DNA from 4 places in the Georgenia sp. AZ-5 genome. Region 4 is predicted to be linked to each of the others. Evidence: riboswitches for the same ligand, from Rfam matches in the RefSeq annotation. Region 4 holds a riboswitch; each other region holds the start of a gene.

Region 1 (3,288 bases), 3.2 Mb from region 4:
AGGGGATGGTCACGAACGCGCGGACCGCGCCGCGGCCGCGGAAGCGGCACCGGTAGAGCAGGTACGCGCCGGGCAGCCCGAGCAGCAGCGAGAGCGCCGTGCCCAGGGTGGCCTGGGCCAGGGTCTGCCCCAGGATCCGCCAGGTCCGCGGCCGGGAGAAGACTTCGGCGAACCCGCCCAGGTCGAGCTCGCCGCCCGGGAGGAAGCCCCGGCCGACGAGGGTGAGCACGGGCCACAGGAAGAAGGTGCCCAGGAAGAGCAGCGGGATCCCCGCCGCCAGGCCCCAGGCCGCCCAGCGGGCCACGCGCCGCCGTCGCGCGCGCGTCCCACCCCGGACGGTCGGCGGGGCGGCCGGGCGCGCGCCGGCCCCGCCCAGCCGCCCGGGCCGGGACGGCCGGGCGGCGGGTGCGGGCGGGGCGGGCGCGGTCATGTCAGCCGATCACCGTCTCGGTCCAGGCGGCGATCCACTCCTCTCGGTGCGCGCTGATGTCCGCGGGCGCGACCTCGAAGGGCTTCTCGGCGAGCGGGGCGAACTCCAGCCAGGACCCCGGCAGCGGCACCTGGTTGTCCACCGGGTACATGTACATCTGCCCCGGGATGTCGGCCTGGACCTCCTCGGACAGCAGGAAGTCGACGAAGGCCCGCGCGCCCTCGGGGTTCTGCGCGCCCTCGAGGACGCCGGCGTACTCCACCTGGCGGAAACAGGTGTCGAGCAGCGCGCCCGTGCGCGGCTCGGCGCCGTCCTCGGGCACCTCGGCGGCGGGCGAGGAGGCGTACGAGACCACCAGCGGCCGCGGCCCGGCGCCCTCGGAGCCGGAGAAGTCGACGTAGTAGGCGTCCGACCAGCCCTCGACGACCTTCACGCCGTTGTCCCGCAGCTGCTGCCAGTACTGCTGCCAGCCGTCCGGCCCGAAGGCGCCGACCGTGGCCAGCAGGAAGGCCAGGCCCGGGGACGACGTCGCGGGGTTGGTGACCACCAGGAGGTCCTTGTAGGCGGGGTCGGCCAGGTCCTGCAGCGTCGCGGGCTCGGGGATGCCCGCGTCGGCGAACCACTGGTGGTCGACGTTGACGCAGACGTCCCCCATGTCCACCGGCGTCAGCGACCCGGCGTCGTCGACCGCGTAGTCGCGGGCCGACGGCGGGAGCGCCGGGGAGCTGTAGGGCTCGAGAACCCCCTCGTCGATGGCCCTTGCGGCGAAGGAGTTGTCGATCCCGAAGACCACGTCGCCCAGCGGGGAGTCCTTGGTGAGGATGAGCTGGTTGACGAGGGCACCGCCGTCGCCGGGCGCGACGAACGTGAGGTCGTAGCCGGACTCGGCCTCGAACATCTCGATGAGCTCTTCGGTGAGGGCGAAGGAGTCGTGCGTGACGACGGTGAGCTCGCCGCCCTCGGCGCCGCCCGCGTCGGCGGCGCCGTCCCCCTCACCGGCCAGGCTGCACCCGGCGAGCGTGAGGGACGCGGCCGCCAGGCCCGCGACGTACGGGCGCGGCGCGCGCCCTCTGGTCCTGCTGGTCAAGGCTCCTCCTCGTACTCCAGGAGGGCCCACCGCCGCCCCGCACGTCGCGGCGCGACGGCAGGGAGAGACAATCCCGACTTCCTTCGCCGGTGCTAACCGGTGCAGGTTCGAGGGTCTGCGGCTGTCCGCACTCTCAGCGCCCCGCGGCGCTCCCCTGTCGTTCGCTGGCGAGCCTACACGCCCGGGCACGGCGCCAGCGAGCCCGCCCGCGCCGGAGCGCCCACGCAGGGTCCGAGAGCGTGCGGACCGTACGCCCGGTGCGACGAAGTGGGGCCCCCGCCACCACCCGAACGCCCCAGAACGTCACACTCGCCGTCTGGCGCCAGGCGTCAGCCGTCCAATGCGACGAAGTGGGCCCCCGCCACCACCCGAACGCCCCAGAACGTCACACTCGCCGTCTGGCGCCAGGCGTCAGCCGTCCAATGCGACGAAGCGGGGCCCCCGCCACCACCCGAACGCCCCAGAACGTCACACTCGCCGTCTGGCGCCAGCCGTCCAATGCGACGAAGCGGGGCCCCCGCCACCACCCGAAGGCCCCAGAACGTCATACTCGCGGAACCAGCCGGAGGCATAAACGGGGACGGGGAGAGCGTCAGGCGTTCCTCTTGACGTCCTGCGCGCCGGGGCCGCGGTACCACTTCGACGCGCCGCGCACGGCGAGCTGCCTGGTGAGCCCGACGAGCGCCCCGGAGACGGCGGCGAAGGTGAGGACCTCCCAGAGCTTCACGCCGGGGTCGTCCGGGTCGTGCGGCGGCTCGTGGCCCGTGACGGCCTTCCACCCGAGGTCGAGCACCTTGTTCGTGACGAGGCCCGCCACGAGCAGCGCGCCCGTGCTGACCACCCGGTAACCCATCTCCATCGCCTGCTCCATCCTCTCGGCTGCGCTCGCGCGCCTGGCTCGATCATGCCGGATAGCCGTGGGCGGCGCAGGGCAGGCGCCGGCCGTGGACTTGCGAGGGGAAGCGCCGCTCAGGCGCGGGGTGCGCCGTCCGGGCCGCCGCCGTCCGCCGCCTCGGCCTCGGCCAGCCGGCGGGAGGCGTCGAGGTCATCGGTGAGCTCGTCGAGCACGAGCGTGGCGGGGTCGACCTTGCCCGTGCGGTAGCCGGCCCGGCCCACCATGTGGGCGGAGATGGGCGCCGTCACGAGCTGGAACGCCACCACGAGCACGAGCGTCCAGCCCACCACGGGGTTGCGCACGATGAGGGCCGTGCCCGCCATCATCAGCACCAGCCCCAGCACCTGCGGCTTGGTGGCGGCGTGCATCCGCGAGAACAGGTCGTGGAAGAAGTTCACCGCGAAGGCCGCCACGAGGGTGAGGGTCGAGCCGAGGAGCAGGCACACGGCCCCGAGCACGTCCGCCACGTCGGTCCAGCTCATCGCCGTCCTCCTCCCGGTCGGGGGTCCTCGCCGGGTCGGGCACCAGGCCCGCCCGGTCCGCCACCCGTGTCGCCGGGAGGGGCGTCCCGGCCGGCGCCGAGGCCCGCCGCCGGGGACGCCGGCCCGCCTGCCGCGGCCGGCTCCGGCGCCCCTTCGGGGTGCGCGAGCCTGACGCCGGCGCCGTCGGCCCCGGCGTCGGGCGCCGGCACGTCCTCGCGGGTCCGGGCGGCGTCGGGGTCGTGCACCGGGGCGGCCTCGTCGTCCATGACGTTCTCCCTCGCCAGCAGCTCGCGCATCTCCTCCTTGGTGAGGATGCGCGCCTCCTCGGCGCGCTCGACGGCGACGAACCGGGCGATGGTCACGGACCCGACGAACCCGACGATCGCGAGCACGA
Region 2 (3,288 bases), 1.8 Mb from region 4:
CGCTCGGCGGTGATGCCGCCGATGGCCACGCACGGCCACGGGCTGGCCGCGCTGATGTCGCGCACCCGCTCCACGCCGCCGGGCGAGGCGTGGTCGGGCTTGGTCGCCGTGGCCCACACCGGCCCCACGCCGAGGTAGTCCACGACCTCGGGGCCGTGCTCCAGGGCGACCGCCACGTGGTCGGGCTGCTGCACCGACAGGCCCAGCAGGCATGTCTCGCCGAGGAGGGCACGCGCCTCGTTGATGCCGAGATCTCCCTGGCCGACGTGCGCGCCGTCAGCGCCGATCTCCTCGACGAGGTGCACCCGATCGTTGACGAGCAGGGGCACGCAGGTTCCGGCCAGCGCGGCGCGCACCTCCCGGCCGAGGGCGACGAGCTCGGCGTCGGTGGCGCCGGGGTCTCGCAGCTGGACGGCGGTGACCCCGGCGGCGACCGCGGCGGCGACCGTGCCGGGGACTCCGACGTCCGCACACAGGGCGGTGTCGGTGACGAGGTAGAGGGACAGGTCCAGCGGGGCGCGTGCGGGCGCTGGCCGGCCCGCGGTGGTGGCGATCATGTTCGGTCAGGAGAGGCGGGCGCGGTCGGTCAGGTCCGCGGGGGTGAGCATGGCGATCGCGTCGAGCAGCGCGACGGCGAAGCTGCCCGGGCCGCCGCTGTGCCCGGCGGCGGCCTCGGCGGCCACCGTCAGGGTTGCCGTGGCCGCCGTCGCGGCGAGCAGGGGGTCCTCCACGACGCCGGCGAACGCGGCCATGAGGGCGCCGAGGGCGCAGCCGGCGCCGGTGACCTGGGTGAGCAGCACGGTGCCGTTGCCCACCCGTACCACCCGCCCGCCGTCGGTGAGGTGGTCGACCGCGCCGCTGACCGCGACCACGGTGCCGCGCGCACGGGCCAGCTCCCGGGCGGCGGGCAGCGCCGCCTCCGGGGTGTGGGCGCTGTCGGCCCCCTTGCCGCCCTGCCCGCCAGCGAGGCCGAGGATCTCCGAGGCGTTGCCGCGGACGACGGCGGGGGTCGACTCGGACAGCAGGTCCAGCGCGATGCGCGTGCGCCAGGCGAGGCCTCCCGCGCCGACGGGGTCGAGCACCCACGGGGTGCCCGCGCCGGCCGCGCCCGCCACCGCCTGGGCCATCGCGGCGGCCGTGTCGTCCTGGGGGGTGCCGAGGTTGACGAGCACGCCGTCGGCGACGGCGGCGAAGGCGGCGGCCTCGTGGCGGGTGTCGACCATGGCGGGGCTCACCCCCGCGGCGAGCAGGACGTTGGCCGTCCACTGCGCCACGACGATGTTGGTCAGGCACTGCACCAGAGGCTGCCTCTCGCGAAGGCGTGCCAGGGCGGCGCCCAGGTGCTCGGGCGCGATGGCGCCGCCGGACTGGTGGGACAGGTCGGTGCTGGAAGGTGCGGACATCCGCGACGTTCCCTTCGCTAGTACGAACTAGATCAGGTTCAACGGGTGTGTTCTCAGCCGTGCGTCCGCACGGCACCCCGCGTCGGCGGCTACCTTACCCCGCCGTCCGGTGCGACCAGCCGGTCGGGCGCGGGCCGGCCGCGCGGTGCAGGGTCCGACGCGCAAGAGATGCGACAGGGGTGCGCCGCCGCCATGACGGTAGGCGCTGAGGATGCGGAGCACCGAAGACCCCGAGGATGTCCTGCACGAGGTCTTCGGGCTGCGCGCCACCATCGTTCCCGACTCCGTCCCGGACGCCCGCTCGTCGTCCCGATCGGCAGATGGCACGTCCACGCGCACCTGCATGGCGCGCAGGCCGCGCACATGGCGGCCGAACGGTCCCGGTGACGGCCACGGCCAGCCCGCGGTCCTGCCCACAACAGTCTCGAAGCACGGCGAGCCAGTGGTCTCTAGATCATGAGGCGCAAGGCTAAGAGCGCGGTCTCATGTCCTTGGTCCTCAGACGCCGGCGGATCCCTCAAAACAGTTCGAAGTCGCTCGGCCCGGCGGCCAGGGATGGGCGCGGCAGCCGCACCTCGGGCAGGTAGCACTTCGGTGTCCGCAAGTAGCGCCTCGAACCCAGCTTCGTGCCCGGTCGCTGGGGCTGAGTGACGCCATGGCTCTGCCGAGAACTGTGGGCCGCCCCGAGGAGGCCGTCGGGGTTCTGCCTGACCGGCTCGCGTTCCGGCGCGGCGAGGTGACCAGTTAAGTCCACATACCGGCACCCGGGCCGCAGGTCATTTGTTGCTCAGCGGTTTCCTAGGTCCTGCCCCCAGCGCAGCACGGTGGGCCGCTGGAAGTCGCTCATCTCGATGACGATGTCGGAACGGGACATTGGACCCACCGCGTCGGCGTAGATCCGCAGGGCCGGCAGATACCGCTCGGTGTAGCGGGCCTCGATCGCCGCGTCGGGTTCCTCGAGCGTGGACGTGAGCGCCAAGATGCGCTGCACCGTCACCTCCTCGGGCACGGTGAGGTAGACGGTCACGTCCCACAGGTCGGCGAGCTCGGGCCGCTGAAGGGTCATGCCGTCAACGAGCAAGACGGAGCCGCGTGCATCGAATCCCGGCGCCCCGGCGGCGATGGACCGAATCCGCTCCCAGTCACAGATGTGCCCGTAAAGCCAGCGCGGGTCGGCCGCCTGCTCAGAGCGACGGATCGAGACCGGTATCAGCAAATGGTCGGCACTGAACCGGTGCACCTCGGCCTTGTCGCCCAGCAGCGGCCTGAGCGCATCGTCGAGGTCACGCGAGAACGTCGTCTTCCCGGCGCCATCCGGCCCGTCGATCGCCACCTTGAGCATGCCGTCGCCGGCGCGCCCCGCGAGCTCTCTTGCGAGCCTGCCCACGATCTGGCGGCGGGGAGTGGACGTCGTCGTCTCCATGCGGGTGATGCTAGGGCGACGGCGCCCGCTTCCCGACAATCATTCGCCACTGTCTCGCACCGTGGAAAATTGCGGACGTCGTCCCCATCATCCGGGACGGGCGCAGCGAAGTCGTGCCAGCCCAGCACGAGGCGGGCAGATCCATCAGCGCCACAGCAGGCAGACGAGCATGGCCGGCTCAGCGGACCTCACGCGATCAGCCCACGCGCCCAAGCGCGGCTCTCCGCGCAAGTCGTCACTAGGGCGCCGTGTAGGCATCCCCCTCGGCTCCTCCGCGGCGGGGAACCCGGCCGGGAGGACTTCTGCCGCCGGTCGTCCCGACGGCCGCAGCCCGGGGTCCGGGCCGCCAGGCTTGCTGCAGAACGGGCTCCCGCCGCAAGTGCTTGATGGCGGTGCTGGCTAGCTACCGGAGTACCTGGCGCGCGAGACGCTGAAGCTGCGGACACCGCTTCTTCACGCGCC
Region 3 (3,288 bases), 3.7 Mb from region 4:
CGGTCCTGGAGGGCGAGCGCGAGATCGTGCTGACCGACCAGCAGACCCTGCGGATGGGCGTCGACGGCGTCGACCTGCACCTGCGCCCGCAGAGCTTCTTCCAGACCAACACCGACGTCGCCGCGGCCCTGTACCGCCAGGCGCGGGCCTGGGTGGACGAGCTCGCGCCCGCCTCGCTGTGGGACCTCTACTGCGGCGTCGGCGGCTTCGCGCTGCACTGCGCCGACGGCGACCGCAACGTCACCGGCATCGAGGTGAGCCGGGAGGCCATCGCCTCCGCCGAGCTGACCCGGGCGCAGGCCGGCCTCGGTCGGGTGCGCTTCGAGGCCGGGGACGCGACGGCGTTCGCGCTCGCCGCAGAGCAGGCGCCGGAGCTGGTCATCGTCAACCCGCCGCGGCGGGGCATCGGCCCCGACCTGGCGGGCTGGCTGGAGTCGTCCTCGGTCCGGTCGGTGATCTACTCCAGCTGCAACGCGGTGTCGCTGGCGCGCGACCTCGCCGCCATGCCGTCGCTGAGGCCGCGGCGCGCACGGGTGCTCGACATGTTCCCGCAGACCGCGCACTACGAGGCGCTGGTGCTGCTCGAGCGGGCGCCCGGCGGGGCGGGTCAGAGGCCGCCGGCGACACGTACGACGGCGCCGCTGACGTAGGCGGCCTCCGCGCTCAGCAGCCAGCCGATGGCGGGGCTGATCTCCTCCGGCTCGCCGGGCCGGCCGAACGGGATGCGTGAGGCGACGCGCGTCGCGCGGCGGGGATCGCCCGCCGCGGCGTGGATGTCCGTGCGCACCGTCCCCGGTGCGACCGCGTTGACCCGGATGCCGTCCGCGGCGAGCATCACCGCGCCGGCAGTCGCCAGGCAGTGGCCTCCTCCAGCTCCAGCAAGGACTCGGCCTCGGTCCAGGTGAGGCCCCCGGACGCGGCCCACTCGGCGATCAGCTCAAACCGCTCGTCGGGGTCCAGCTCCCGGGCGGCGGCAGCTTCGGCCCGCGAGTAGGCGCGGAGCACCTGGTGCATGTGCTGCACGACGTACGGGGCGGACGTGTCGGACGCCGCGCCGTGGTCCAGCCGGTCACGCACCCACGCGGTCCAGTCGGACAGCGCTGACTGGAACAAGGCCTTGAACACCATGCCTCCCACCGGTGACGAAGAACCGAGGGCGCCGGTGACCTCACTCAGGAGCGGAACTCGCGACTCCTTCCGTCCCTATGGTCGCGCTCGTGCCCGGACCCCGGCCAGAACCTGCGGGCGTGAACTGCGCTGCATTCGTCGCCGGCCTCACGCCATCGGAGGACGCGGACCCGGCGCGGTCTCACCTGGCGAACCGGCCATTGACCCGTGGGCGGTCAGGAGTAACTTCGGCCGCACCCCCGGGGAGCGCTGAGGAGCGCTGAGAGTGCGGACAGTCCGCAGACCCGTATACCTGATCCGGTTCGTACCGGCGTAGGGAGCAGGGCATCCGCCCGACGCACGTGCGTCGTCGGCGGGTCTCGAGGTACCCGCGGGCCCGAGAAGGGACCGTGATGAGCACCAAGCTCGAAGAACTGACCGACACCGGCGCCACGCCGGATCAGCTCGGCATCGGGATGCGGCTGAGCATCCACCCCCACTGCGACGACTTCGTCGAGGTCATCCTCGGCGCCCTCGCCGACGCCGAGGCCGCCGGCCTCACCGAGGGCCTGGTGATCGACACCGACGAGGTGAGCACCTACGTCGGCGCCCGCACCGCTCCGGCCGAGCAGCGCCTCGCCGCCTACCTCACCGCCGTCGTCGCCGCGGCCTCGCGCCGCTCGGGCGGCGGGCACGTCGTCGCCCACGTGCTGCTCTCCCGTGGCTGCCCGGGCGAGGTGTCCTGCGACCTCGCGGTCACCGGGCTGCCCGACCCGGCACCCGTGCAGCTCGAGCGCACCGGCATCCGCGCCGCCGCCCAGTGGTCGCTCTACCCGCTGCTCGACGGCGGCTCCGACGCCGGTGACCACATGGCCCACATCGAGGCCGCGATCGCCTCGGCCCGCCGGCGCGGCACCACGACGAGCCCGGCGCACTACGCCACTAAGCTCACCGGTGACGTCGCCGACGTCCTGGCGACCGCCGTCGACGCCTGGGCGCAGGTCGGCGCCCACGTGCCGCACGTGGTCACGCACCTGACCGTCTCCGTGGGCTCCCCGAGCCCGGTCGAGGCGTGAGGGAGGAGCGCGCCATGAACGACACCACCGCCGCCGTCGCCCCCGCCCGCCCGCGCTGGGCCATGAAGGACCTCGTCCTCATGGTCGTCCTCGGCGTCGTCTTCGGCTTCGCCTACTGGGCCCTCGTGCAGGCCTGGAACGGGCTGAGCATCCTCATGGGCCCCGCCGGGGACCTCTCCCAGCACCTGCTGCTCGGCGGCTGGCTGCTGGTGGCACCCATCGCCGTCGCCATCATCCGCCGCCCCCTCGCGGGGGTGATCGCCGAGGTCATCGCCTCGGTCGTCGAGGTGGTCTTCCTCGGCTCCCCGGTCGGGCCGCTGCTGCTCGTCGCCGCCGCCATCCAGGGCGCGGGCAGCGAGCTGCCCTTCGCGCTCACCCGCTACCGCCGGTTCGGCTGGGGCGTCTACGCCGTCTCCGGCCTGCTCGGCGCCGGCCTGGTGTTCTTCTACTCCGCGTTCCGCGCCGGCTGGTACGGCCAGGACATCTTCGCCCTGCGCCTGGTGCTGCAGTGCCTCTCCGGCATCGTCCTCGGCGGCCTGCTGGCCAAGGTGATCGTCGACGCCCTGGCACGCACCGGCGTCGTCGACAACTTCGCCATCGGCCGGGCCCCGGGCCGGTCGTGAGCCGGGCCCAGGCGGCCCCGCGAGCGGCGGGGGCGGGCACCGGGCCGGTCGTGGAGCTCCGCGACGTCTCGGTGACCTTCCCCCGCCGCGCGGAGCCGGTGCTGCGCGGGGTGTCCCTGGCCCTGGCGCCCGGGGAGCAGGTGGTCGTGCTCGGCGCCTCCGGCTCGGGCAAGTCCACCGTGCTGCACGCCATCACCGGGGTGGTGCCGCACACCGTGAGCGCCACCGTCACCGGCACGGTCACCGTGGGTCCGACGACGGCGGCCACGCCCGTCGTCGAGCGGTCCCGGCACCTGGGCGTCCTCGCGCAGGACCCCGCGGCCGCTGTGTGCCTGCCCGGGGTGGAGCAGGAGCTGGCCCTGCCGCTGGAGAACCACGCCGCCGACCCCGCGACCATCGGCCCGCGCATCGGCGCCGCGCTCGACGCCGTGGGCGCCGGCGCCCTGCGGGGCCGGGTCACCGCCACGCTCTCCGGCGGGGAG
Region 4 (3,288 bases):
GGCACAGCAAACGCCACTTCGAACTGCGCCGGCTGCTCGACGGCGTTACCACCACGGCCGTCGGCCCCTCGACCCAGCCGCTCCCGTCCCGAGGGGCCGCAAACCAATGGCCCCCGCCGTGGATCCGCCTTCCTGCGACGTGCTCATTGCCAAGCCTTCGACCCCTCGGCGGGGGCGGTCTCAGCTGCGCTCCTCGACCACGTAGATCTCATTCGGTCCAGCGCCCGTGGTCTCGACGTGCACACGAGCCGCCGACTCGGCGTCCGGCGCGTCGACGAGGCACTGGACAACCTTGGCATCCCGGCTCACCCAGTACCTGAGGAACCTCACCCCGTGCTGGTCCTGCGCGGCGAGGTCCGCCTGGTGCGCCTCGGCGATCTGCTGGTCGCTCGGCATCTCGCCTTCGAACTTGTGCGTATCCATGAGGAGCGGCATCGAGTCGCCCCCTTCCGTGGTCGATCGACGCTACGCCTGTCGCCCACGCAGCGCCACGGTCACGGTTGACGCCGCGGCCGCGGGCGCCCGCCCACGACGGCTGACAGGCGTCTCGCATCCTTGGCAATGAGACGGCCCGGCGGTGAGACGCCTTCAATGGCCTTCATAGCTCAATAGCGGTTGTTTACTCGCGCTGACTGGCGACAGACGGGCGCCAGATCGACCACGACTGCGGGGATGGTTCAGCTATCCCCGGGCGTCGTGGAGCTCGAGACGCGGAGGAGCCCTGCCGGGGGAACCGGGGACGCCCGACCCCGCGGAGGTGCTGAGGTTCTTCACCCAGCCGCCGCAGTCCCTCAGACGGGCCACGCTTCTTGTCGGCCTGCGGCGTCCCAGAACATCCACTCGTACTGGGCGGCGCGGCGGAACGCCGCGTGCATGCGGCCGGCCGTCGCCTCCCCGGTGTCGGTGGGCGAGCCGGTCGACGATTCTCCGGGCGGTGCGGCTGGACTCGGTGCGCCTCGCGGACGTCCATGTCGCCCTGGCCGACATGGGCGCCGTCGGCCCCGATCGCCTCGACCAGGTCGGCCCGGTCGTTGATAAGCAGGGGCACGCCGGTCCCCGCGAGAGCCGCGCGCACCGCGCGGCCGAGCGCGACGAGCTCGGCGTCGGTGGCGGCGGGGTCGCGCAGCTGGACGGTGGTCACGCCGGCGGCGACGGCGGCCGCGACCGTGGCGGGCACGCCGGCCTCGCCGCACAGGGCGGTGTCGGTGACGAGGTAGAGGGACAGATCGAGCCGGGGGCGGCATGCGGGCGCACGCCGACCCGGCAGGGTGGTGGTCACGATGCTTGCTCCGGGGTCAGGAGAGGCGGGCGCGCTCGGTCAGTGCGGCGGGGGTGAGCAGGGCGAGCTCGTCGAGCAGGGCGACGGCGAAGCTGCCCGGCCCGCGGCTGCGCCCGGCGGCGGCCTCGGCGGCCACGGTGAGGGTGGCCGTGGCGGCCGTGGCCGCCAGCAGCGGGTCCTCCACCACGGGGCAGAAGGCGGCCATGAGGGCGCCGAGCGCGCAGCCCGCGCCGGTGACCTGGGTGAGCAGCTCTGTGCCGTTGCCGACTCGCACCACCCGCGCTCCGTCGGTGAGGTGGTCGACCGCGCCGCTGACGGCCACCACGGTGCCGTGCTCGCGGGCCAGCTCCGCGGCCGTGGGCAGCGCCGCCTCCGGGGTGTGCTCGCTGTCGGCGCCCTTGCCGCCCTGCCCGCCCGCCAGGCCGAGGATCTCCGAGGCGTTGCCGCGAATGACCGCAGGGGCCGAGCGGGACAGCAGGTCCAGCGCGACCCGGGTACGCCACGGCAGGCCGCCGGCACCGACGGGGTCGAGCACCCACGGTGTGCCCGCGCCGGCCGCGCCGGTGACCGCGTGCGCCATAGCGGCCACGGTCTCGTGCTGGGGTGTGCCGAGGTTGACGAGCACGCCGTGGGCGACGGCGGCGAAGGCGCCGGCCTCGTCGGGGTTGTCCACCATGGCGGGGCTGGTGCCGACGGCGAGCAGGACGTTGGCAGTCCACTGCGCGACGACGATGTTGGTCATGCACTGCACGAGCGGCGGGCGCTCGCGCAGCCGGGCCAGGGCGGCGCCCAGGTGCTCCGGCGCGATGTGGTGGTCGGACAGGGTGCTGGAAGGTGCGGACATCCGCGACGTTCCCTTCGCTAGTACGAACTAGATCAGGTTCAACGGGTGTGCTCTCAGCCGTGCGATGCACGGCACCCCGCGTCGGTAGTCACCCTACGCCCGCCCGGACGGCGGCCGAGATCGCCGGCGCGCGACGCCCGGACGGCCGCCCGGTGCCGCGGTGTAGCATCCGGCACGCAAGAGATGCGACAGGGGAGCGCCGCCGCGTGCGGTGGGCGCTGAGAGTGCGGCCAACCGCAGACCCTCGAACCTGATCCGGTTAGTACCGGCGAAGGGAGTCGAGTTCTCGGGGTGCCGGCGCGTGCCGGGACCTTCCCCTCCTGAGGAGCAGGAGGACCTTTCCGTGAGCGTTTCCACCTCGACCGCACGCGCCACCAGCTGGCGCGTGGTCGACATCGTCGTGGCCTCCGTGGTGGCGGTAGCCGTCGGGGTCGTCTTCTGGGGGTGGTCCGCCGGCTACGCCGGCGTCGCCGCCGCCACCGCGGCCTTCCCCCCGCTCGCCGGGCTCTACGGCGGCGGCTGGCTCATCGCCGGCGTGATCGGCGGCCTCATCGTCCGCAAGCCCGGCGCGGCCCTGTACTGCGAGCTGCTGGCCGCCGTGGTCGAGGGCTTCCTCGGCACGCACTTCGGCTGGACCGTCGTGATCTCCGGCCTCATCCAGGGCGCCGCCGCGGAGGTGGTGTTCGCGGCCTTCCGCTACCGGCGCTGGAACCTGCCCGTGGCGCTGCTGGCGGGCGCCGTCGCCGGCATCGCGATGGGGACGAGCGAGAACGTCCTGTACAACGTCGCCTGGGCATCGCAGTGGAAGGTCGTCTACGTGATCCTCGCGGCCGTCTCCGGGACGGTCCTCGCCGGCCTGCTGTCCTGGCTGGCCGTCCGCGCGCTGGCCCGCACCGGCGTGCTCACCGGTCTCGCGTCGCGCGACGCTGCGGCCGAGCGGGCGCTCTAGAGTGCCGCGCGCCGCGGCGGCCGGCGTCCGGCCGGCCGCGATCAGCGCCGCCGGGTGGGGGTGGCAACACGCCGGCCGGTCCCGCCCGGCGCTGCGGAACCTCGACCTCGAGATCCGGCCCGGGGAACGGGTCCTCCTCCTCGGCGCCTCCGGGGCCGGCAAGTCGACCCTGCTGCACGCCATGGCGGGGGTCCTCGGGGAGGACGATGGGCACGC

What was found. Region 4 has a riboswitch for thiamine pyrophosphate ahead of thiM (hydroxyethylthiazole kinase). Riboswitches for the same ligand answer to the same signal wherever they lie in the genome.
Region 1: another riboswitch for thiamine pyrophosphate. It lies ahead of ACF0H8_RS03645 (thiamine ABC transporter substrate binding subunit); the one in region 4 lies ahead of thiM (hydroxyethylthiazole kinase).
Region 2: another riboswitch for thiamine pyrophosphate. It lies ahead of thiM (hydroxyethylthiazole kinase); the one in region 4 lies ahead of thiM (hydroxyethylthiazole kinase).
Region 3: another riboswitch for thiamine pyrophosphate. It lies ahead of ACF0H8_RS01255 (YkoF family thiamine/hydroxymethylpyrimidine-binding protein); the one in region 4 lies ahead of thiM (hydroxyethylthiazole kinase).

What each region holds. Positions count from the first base shown of each region.
Region 1 is NZ_JBINOU010000001.1:758,008-761,295, reverse strand. It holds gene ACF0H8_RS03650 (ABC transporter permease) at 1-430, opposite strand, end outside; gene ACF0H8_RS03645 (thiamine ABC transporter substrate binding subunit) at 432-1,517, opposite strand; TPP riboswitch at 1,579-1,683, opposite strand; gene ACF0H8_RS03640 (DUF4235 domain-containing protein) at 2,110-2,376, opposite strand; gene mnhG (monovalent cation/H(+) antiporter subunit G) at 2,487-2,894, opposite strand; gene ACF0H8_RS03630 (monovalent cation/H+ antiporter complex subunit F) at 2,891-3,288, opposite strand, start outside.
Region 2 is NZ_JBINOU010000001.1:2,156,707-2,159,994, reverse strand. It holds gene thiE (thiamine phosphate synthase) at 1-557, opposite strand, end outside; gene thiM (hydroxyethylthiazole kinase) at 564-1,403, opposite strand; TPP riboswitch at 1,395-1,493, opposite strand; gene ACF0H8_RS10140 (hypothetical protein) at 2,191-2,826, opposite strand.
Region 3 is NZ_JBINOU010000001.1:257,610-260,897, reverse strand. It holds gene rlmC (23S rRNA (uracil(747)-C(5))-methyltransferase RlmC) at 1-650, shown strand, start outside; gene ACF0H8_RS01265 (SDR family oxidoreductase) at 608-835, opposite strand; gene ACF0H8_RS01260 (hypothetical protein) at 835-1,128, opposite strand; TPP riboswitch at 1,359-1,466, shown strand; gene ACF0H8_RS01255 (YkoF family thiamine/hydroxymethylpyrimidine-binding protein) at 1,521-2,183, shown strand; gene ACF0H8_RS01250 (ECF transporter S component) at 2,198-2,806, shown strand; gene ACF0H8_RS01245 (ABC transporter ATP-binding protein) at 2,857-3,288, shown strand, end outside.
Region 4 is NZ_JBINOU010000001.1:3,956,445-3,959,732, forward strand. It holds gene ACF0H8_RS18355 (DUF4242 domain-containing protein) at 181-423, opposite strand; gene ACF0H8_RS18360 (thiamine phosphate synthase) at 620-1,279, opposite strand; gene thiM (hydroxyethylthiazole kinase) at 1,296-2,123, opposite strand; TPP riboswitch at 2,115-2,212, opposite strand; TPP riboswitch at 2,304-2,417, shown strand; gene ACF0H8_RS18370 (ECF transporter S component) at 2,467-3,072, shown strand; gene ACF0H8_RS18375 (ABC transporter ATP-binding protein) at 3,074-3,288, shown strand, end outside.